2 regions of the Bacillus sp. GM2 genome follow, and region 1 is predicted to be linked to the other one. Evidence: riboswitches for the same ligand, from Rfam matches in the RefSeq annotation. Region 1 holds a riboswitch; the other holds the start of a gene.
What was found. A riboswitch is a leader RNA that binds a small molecule or an ion and turns the genes downstream of it on or off. The one in region 1 is predicted to bind lysine.

Region 1 (4,042 bases):
CAACAAACATTTGTAAAATAGAAACCTGTGAAAAAGGCGATTCCAAAGGGATCGCTTTTTTCTTACAAGTCATCTTCTTTCTCCATTTGTGGCGAACGTACGGTCGGTCATGGTAAACTTAAATGAAGGAAAAACGCCGAAATAAGGAAGGATTTTTGATGAACAAAAAAATCAAAGAAAAGCTGGCCCTTCTTCCGGATCAGCCTGGCTGCTACTTGATGAAAGACAGGCAGGATACCGTCATCTACGTCGGGAAAGCGAAAATCTTAAAAAACAGGGTCCGCTCCTATTTCAGCGGGTCCCATGATGCCAAAACACAGCGTCTTGTCAGTGAAATTGAAGACTTCGAATACATTGTCACATCCTCGAACATCGAAGCGCTCATTCTTGAAATGAATTTAATCAAAAAGTACGACCCGAAATATAACGTGATGCTTAAAGATGATAAAAGCTACCCGTTCATTAAAATCACGAACGAGCGGCATCCGAAGCTGATTGTCACAAGGAAGGTCAAAAAAGACAAAGGCCGCTATTTCGGGCCGTACCCCAATGTCCAGGCTGCGAGGGAAACAAAAAAGCTGCTGGACCGCCTCTATCCGCTCAGAAAGTGCGCCAAGCTGCCTGACCGCGTCTGTTTGTACTATCATCTCGGACAATGTCTGGCGCCATGCGTATATGATGTGTCTGAAGAGACAAACAGACAGCTCACAGAAGAAATTACCCGCTTTTTAAAAGGCGGCTACAATGAAGTGAAGAAAGAGCTTGAAGCAAAAATGCTCGAAGCCTCGGAAAACCTGCAGTTTGAACGGGCGAAAGAATTCCGCGATCAAATTGCCCATATCGAGTCAACGATGGAAAAACAGAAAATGATGCTGAATGACATGGTTGACCGCGATGTATTTGCCTATTCGTATGACAAGGGCTGGATGTGCGTCCAGGTCTTCTTCATCAGGCAGGGCAAATTGATTGAAAGAGATGTCAGCATGTTTCCTTTATACAGGGAAGCAGACGAGGAATTTCTGACATTCATCGGGCAATTTTACTCCAAAAACAACCATTTTCTTCCGAAGGAAATTTTGGTGCCTGACAGCGTCGACAAGGACATGATTGAGGAGCTTTTGGACGTGAATGTGCGCCAGCCGAAAAGAGGAGCGAAAAAAGACCTGCTGCTCCTTGCCCATAAAAATGCAAAGCTCGCTTTGAAGGAGAAGTTTTCGCTCATTGAACGGGATGAAGAGCGGACGATCGGCGCGATTGAAAAGCTCGGAAAAGCGCTGGACATCTACACGCCATACAGAATTGAAGCGTTTGATAACTCAAATATTCAAGGAACGGACCCTGTTTCGGCCATGGTTGTATTTCTCGATGGAAAACCGCATAAAAAAGAGTACCGCAAATATAAGATCAAGACGGTTGAAGGTCCTGACGACTACGGATCAATGCGCGAAGTCATCAGAAGAAGATATACAAGGGTGCTGAAAGAGAATCTGCCGCTGCCTGATTTAATTTTGATCGACGGCGGAAAGGGGCAGGTGTCTGCCGCCCTTGACGTTCTGGAAAATGAACTGGGTCTCGATGTCCCTGTTGCCGGTCTGGTGAAAGACGATAAGCACAGAACATCCAACCTTTTGATCGGCGATCCCCTTGAGATCGTCCAGCTTGAGCGGAACAGCCAGGAATTTTACCTGCTTCAGCGCATTCAGGACGAAGTGCACAGGTTTGCGATCAGCTTCCACAGGCAGCTCAGGGGAAAAAGCGCATTTCAATCGGTGCTGGACGGCATACCGGGCGTCGGCGAACAGCGGAAAAAACTGCTGTTAAAACATTTCGGTTCCGTTAAGAAAATGAAGGAAGCGAGCGCCGAAGATATCCGCAAGCTCGGCATACCTCTGAAAACGGCGCAGCTGATCGAAGAGGCATTGAAAAAATAATGTTGAACTTTTAAAAAGAATCTGATAGAATTTGTACTAATTTCATAATAAGATCGTGTGATATGGTGAAGATAGAGGTGCGAACTTCAAGAGTAGGCTTGATGAGGAAGATGGATTCCGATGAAGAAAGCCGAAAGGGGAGCGTCGCCGAAGCGGGGAAAAATCCACTCGTTTTTCCTGCTGGCTTTACATTGAATAAATGTGAGGCTGTCAAGAAATCATTTCTTGGAGAGCTATCTCGTTGTTTAAGATCATCGGCATTTTTGTTGGTTAAAGCAATGAGGGAATTCTCTCGTTGCTTTTTTTGTGCAAAAAAAACCGTACAGGCCGCCGGTCAAGCTTTCCTCTTCATACATAAACAAACACGAACGAAAACAAAAAGGGTGGTATTTGATGGGTCTCATCGTCCAAAAATTTGGCGGAACTTCCGTAGGGTCAGTGGAAAAAATATTGAATGTCGCAAACCGCGTCATCGAAGAAAAACAGCGCGGTCATGATGTTGTCGTCGTCGTTTCGGCGATGGGCAAATCGACGGACTCCCTCGTCGCGCTTGCCAAGGAAATCACCGAGCAGCCGAGCAGCAGGGAAATGGACATGCTGCTGACAACAGGAGAGCAGGTGACGATTTCGCTGTTGACAATGGCTTTGCAGAACAAGGGGTATGATGCGGTTTCCTATACAGGCTGGCAGGCCGGCATCGAAACCGAAAATATTCACGGCAACGCAAGAATTACGAACATTGATACAGCCAAGCTGAAAGAGCGCCTGAATGAAGGGAAAATCGCCGTTGTCGCCGGATTCCAGGGCGTCACAGCGGAAGGCGAAATCACAACGCTCGGCAGAGGCGGATCAGATACGACAGCCGTTGCCCTCGCAGCAGCCCTGAAAGCTGATAAATGCGACATTTACACCGATGTGCCGGGGGTTTTCACGACGGATCCCCGCTATGTGAAAACAGCGCGGAAGCTGGCCGGAATCTCCTACGATGAAATGCTGGAGCTTGCCAATCTTGGAGCAGGCGTCCTTCATCCGAGAGCTGTTGAATTTGCGAAAAACTACCAGGTGCCTTTGGAAGTCCGTTCAAGCACCGAAAAAGAAGCCGGCACATTAATCGAGGAGGAATCATCAATGGAACAGAATTTAATCGTAAGAGGCATTGCATTTGAAGATCAGATCACACGCGTGACCGTATGCAGCCTGGCGAGCGGCCTGACAACGCTGTCAACGATTTTTACAACGCTCGCCAAACAGAACATCAACGTTGACATCATCATTCAATCGGTGACAGGCACAAGCAAAACGTCGATTTCTTTCTCAGTGAAAACGGAAGACTTAAAACGGACGGTTGAAGTTCTCGAAGAATACAAAGACGCGCTCGACTATGAACAGATTGAAACGGAAAACAGGCTTGCCAAAGTGTCGATCGTCGGTTCTGGCATGATCTCCAACCCGGGAGTAGCAGCGGAAATGTTCGCTGTGCTGGCGGAAAAAAACATCCAGGTCAAAATGGTCAGCACATCCGAAATCAAAGTTTCGACTGTCGTCAACGAAGGCGATATGGTGAAAGCCGTTGAAGCGCTGCATGATGCTTTTGAACTGTCGAAGCAGACAGCAGTCATTTAAAAAGAAAAAGGCGGGACTTTTGCAGTCTCCGCCTTTTTGCATAGTTATGCCGGGTCTTTCAAATCCCATTTCACCGTTAAAACCACTTTTCCGGCTCTTTTTTTCACCTGTTCATAAGATTCGGCAATTTGTTCGTTCATCAGCTGGATTTGCTCGGCGATAAACCCGGCTTCAAGCTGAAAGCAGGGCTCCTTTTGATACTTGAGGCGGTTTGAAACCAGCGGGCCTTCGAGTTCAAACTCAAGCTCCTGTTTTTTTGAATGGACGATCGCAAGCGTTCCCCAGCCTGCATCCTGAAAGAAAGCGGGAAGATCCTCCCGGGATTCAAGCGGGAACTTGCGGGCGAGCTTTTTTCCCGCCCAGTACATCATATCTGCGTAGTCTTGTCCCAGCATATCGGGAAGCAGCACTTCCCTGATCAACTCATAGCCATATGCGGAGACTTCCAGCTCTTTTAATTGCGCTAAGTTTGCTTCATATTTATTCAT
Region 2 (4,042 bases), 550 kb from region 1:
GATCCAGCTCCGACAGGGCGAGATTAAACAGCACCGTTCCGGCGGCTGCCGCATAGTAGATCTTAACGGCTTTAACGGAAAGCTTTTTGCCGGTTCTTTCGCGCGTTTTCGCCAGCCAGACCATGAGAGCCAGGTCCAGGAAAAGCGCGATGAAAACCGGATTGAACAGCTCCTGAAAACTGCTTCCAAGCCCCCCGAGGTTTTTTGCCTGGAACAGGACGGGAATGGTGATGAAATCGATGTAGAAACCATAAAAAATGCTGTTTGCAATCAAGATGCCCGTCAGGACGACATTAGCCCCGATTAAATAGAAGCGCTGCGTTTTTTCGCGAAAAAAGAGGCTGATGCCGAGTACAGGGATGAGAAAGCTAAGCGGGTTGATAAACAGGATCAGTTCCTGAAGTGCGTTGTCGATTTGTAAATTAAAGCCCAGCTTGTAGATGAAGTACGTCTTCATCCACATAAAAAATATGGACAGGCATAAAAACCACTGCTTTTTAAAAAATTGTTCTTTCATATAAATAGCTCCTCACATATAATCCCCGCAGGTAAAGAACACCAAGATAAAATGACTAAAAAAAGCACAATATAGCAATCGGTCAAACCGTCTCTTTCGTCAGGCGATCAAGTTCGCAATAAAATAGCACGACACAACGGTGAGCACAGCAAGAACGCCTTGTTCTGCCTTCCCGCCGGTTTTAATATAAAGGGGGAGCCGAACCTTAATGGCGGACGGAAAGAAAAGTTTGATGCCGTTTACAGTCCCGGCATCAAGGAGCAGATGGCTCGCCATTCCGGCCATCAATCCGACAAGTATGCTCTGATCTGCAAAATATAAATGTGCCGCAAATGCCGTGATGAGCAAAAAGAGCAGGCTGTGTGTAAACGTCCTGTGCCCGAAGACAGAACTGATCACTGCTGATAAAATCGGAAGCCTTCTGCCGATCTTGCTTTTTGTATGGCAAATATCCGGAATCAATGCTCCGATAACACCCGAAGCTGTCATGAACACAGGATCATATCCGTAAAAATAAGCAGCAGCCGTACAAGAAGCGACCCCTCCCATGATGTGTGTTTTTCCTGTCATATCGCTTCTCCTTTAAGACCTATAACAATTTCCTAATGAAAACTATATCAAGAGTTCTGACGGCCTTCAAGACAGATGGTGACAACTTGTCAGCTGAAAAACCGCATTTTCTTGAGGCAATCGGCACGTTTTCATCTAAAATATGGTGTTTTCAGTTGAAAAACACACTCCAAGGTTCTGCATAATTTTAAAATGATAAGCCAAATTAAAATTGTACCACATTTTTAAAGAGGTGATTCATTTGGGTATTTTCTTTAATAAAGATAGAGGAAATAAGGAAAAGGACCAAAACGCCGTTCGGGGGGCGCTTGAAGACGCAGGACAAGCGCTGAAAGGAGACCCTTTGCAAGAGGCGGTCAACAAAAAGAAAAACAACCGATAAATGCCAGATGGAAGCGCCGTCTTCCATTCTACAGAAGGCTGCCAAAACAGGCGGCCTTTTGGCGCGGCTGTCCGTTTTTTCCATCACTTCCCTTTGACAGATTAAAATTTCTCTGGTAACCTCTTTTCAGAATATGTGATAAATCCTCACTCTTAACTCTTAGTGAGGTAGAGGTTGCGCGGATGATGAGTCGCATGTGTGAGGCTGATGGGGCCGATGATCATATGCAAAAGGCATCAGCGCCGAAGCATAAGGAAGCCATTCATTCTTTATGCTGGGTCTGCATTGAATAAGTGCAGGACTGCCGCGGGTTTTCCCGCGGAGGGCTATCCGGAGATCAAGAGTGTATGTTTAACCAAAGCATGGACTTTTGTTCATGCTTTTTTTATTTTGAATGATCTCACGGTCTGGTCCGGCATATTTTTTATAAAATGCTCGGAGGTTATATCTTATGGAACAGACAAAAAAATGGGGCTTCTGGCTTCTTACCGCTTTTGTTGTCGGCAATATGGTCGGCTCAGGGATTTTTATGCTCCCCAGCACACTCGCCCAGACGGCAAGCCCGTTCGGCGTAACGGCGGCATGGCTGGTGACGGGTGCGGGGGTGCTGATGATCGCCCTTGTATTCGGTCATTTATCCATTCGCCGCCCGGATCTTAAAGCAGGTCCGCAAAGCTATGCAAGAGCTTTATTCTCAGCCCCTAAAAAAGGGAATGCGGCAGGTTTTACAATGGTATGGGGGTATTGGGTGGCAAGCTGGATCAGCAACGTCGCCATCATTACAAGCCTTGCAGGCTATTTGACGACTTTCCTGCCGATCTTAACTGACGGACGCGAGCTGATTGAACTCGGCGGCCACCCCGTTACACTCGGCCAGCTCTTGACATTTATCGTATGTACAATTTTGTTATGGGGGACGCATTTCATCTTAGTCTCCAGCATAAATGGAGCGGGTAAACTGAACTTTTTAGCGACTTTTTCCAAAGTGCTTGGGTTTGTCCTGTTTATTGTTGCAGGTTTGTTCGTTTTTCAGACGGCTTTATTCGAATCATTTTATTTTCCTATCGAATCAGAAGGCAAAAGTATTGGGCTGGGCGGACAGGTTCACAATGCGGCGATTTCAACGCTGTGGGCGTTTGTCGGCATCGAGTCTGCGGTGATCTTATCAGGGCGCGCATCATCCCAGCGCGATGTCAAACGCGCGACGATTACCGGACTGTTAATTGCGCTCGGCATTTATATGGTCATCACTTTAATAACGATGGGCGTCATCCCGCACGATCAGCTCCAGGCATCGGATAAACCGTTCGTTGATGTGCTGCACGTGATCATCGGCAGCTTTGGCAGCGTGATTATGGCGGTCTTGGCAATCGTTTCTTTGTTCGGATCGATGCTCGGCTGGATTTTAATCGGCGCAGAGGTTCCGTATCAGGCGGCAAAGGCCGGTGATTTTCCTGCTTTCTTTGCGAAAACGAACAAAAAGGGAAGCCCGGTCAATTCATTGATCGTCACAAACGTGATGTCGCAGATCTTTATTTTCTCAACGGTTTCGGGAACGATCAGCGAGGCCTTTACGTTTTTAACAACGTCGGCGACGCTCGCTTACCTTGTGCCTTATCTTGTGGCGGCTGTTTTCAGCTTGAAGCTCATCCTCAAAGGGGAGACATACGGCGAACTGAAAGGTTCAAGAACAGGGGACGGCATCATCGCTTTGGCTGCTCTGGCGTATTCTTTATGGGTCATCGTTTCAGGTACCTCTGACTTGACCACCTTTATCTTGGGAATCGGGCTGTTTTTCGTCGGTCTTGCGATATACCCGTTCGTCTACAAAAAGTTCAAAAATAATCAAGTGTGATAAAGTTCTTTGCCAGTCGGGTCTTTTAGCAGAAGATCGGCTGGCTTTTTGATTCCCGCCGAAATTTTTGATTAAAATTTCCGCTTAGGCCTGTTATACTATAAAATGAAAATGATAATCGTTATCGGTTAAAAAGATCGAAAGGAATGGCATCGAGTGAGTTCTTACAAAAACATACATCGTATCAACAGCACGGATGGCCGTGATGAGGAACAGAGACCGATCAGCCGTCCGCTCGGAGCTGTTTTTGTCCTGGCCGGCGGAATCATGCTGCTGCTGTTTGGCGCCGCATTATCGATTGCGCTCGGTGCGGCTGATATAAAGCTTGGAACTGTTTGGGACGCCATTTTTCATTTTGATGCGAAAAATACGGCCCATCAAATTATTCAGGAACTCAGACTGCCAAGGACGGTAAGTGCGGCTCTTGTGGGCGCCTGCTTGGCGGTTTCCGGAGCCGTGATGCAGGGGATGACGAGAAACCCACTCGCATCGCCGGAAATTATGAGCGTCACGCACGGGTCAGCTTTCGCAATTGCTGTCGCGTTTGCTTTTTTTCCGGGAACCTCATCGGTCGGGCTGATGATCTGGTCGTTTGCCGGAGCGGGTCTTGGAGCGGGGCTCGTTTTTGCGATCGGAATGTTTTCAAAAGGCGGTCTTACGCCTGTAAAGCTGGCTTTGGCCGGTACGGCTGTCGGCACGTTTCTGAGCGCTCTTTCTA

Region 2: it holds a riboswitch for lysine, as region 1 does, so the genes downstream of both, ACVC9U_RS01420 (amino acid permease) here and ACVC9U_RS04380 (aspartate kinase) in region 1, are expected to answer to the same signal.

The regions. Positions count from the first base shown of each region.
Region 1 is NZ_JBRKSZ010000007.1:669,884-673,925, forward strand. Features, by position in the region: gene trxA (thioredoxin) at 1-16, shown strand, start outside; gene uvrC (excinuclease ABC subunit UvrC) at 159-1,931, shown strand; lysine riboswitch at 1,996-2,175, shown strand; gene ACVC9U_RS04380 (aspartate kinase) at 2,325-3,554, shown strand; gene ACVC9U_RS04385 (YslB family protein) at 3,599-4,042, opposite strand.
Region 2 is NZ_JBRKSZ010000007.1:124,182-128,223, forward strand. Features, by position in the region: gene ACVC9U_RS01405 (LTA synthase family protein) at 1-517, opposite strand, end outside; gene ACVC9U_RS01410 (metal-dependent hydrolase) at 617-1,087, opposite strand; gene sspJ (small acid-soluble spore protein SspJ) at 1,329-1,469, shown strand; lysine riboswitch at 1,630-1,806, shown strand; gene ACVC9U_RS01420 (amino acid permease) at 1,921-3,324, shown strand; gene ACVC9U_RS01425 (FecCD family ABC transporter permease) at 3,481-4,042, shown strand, end outside.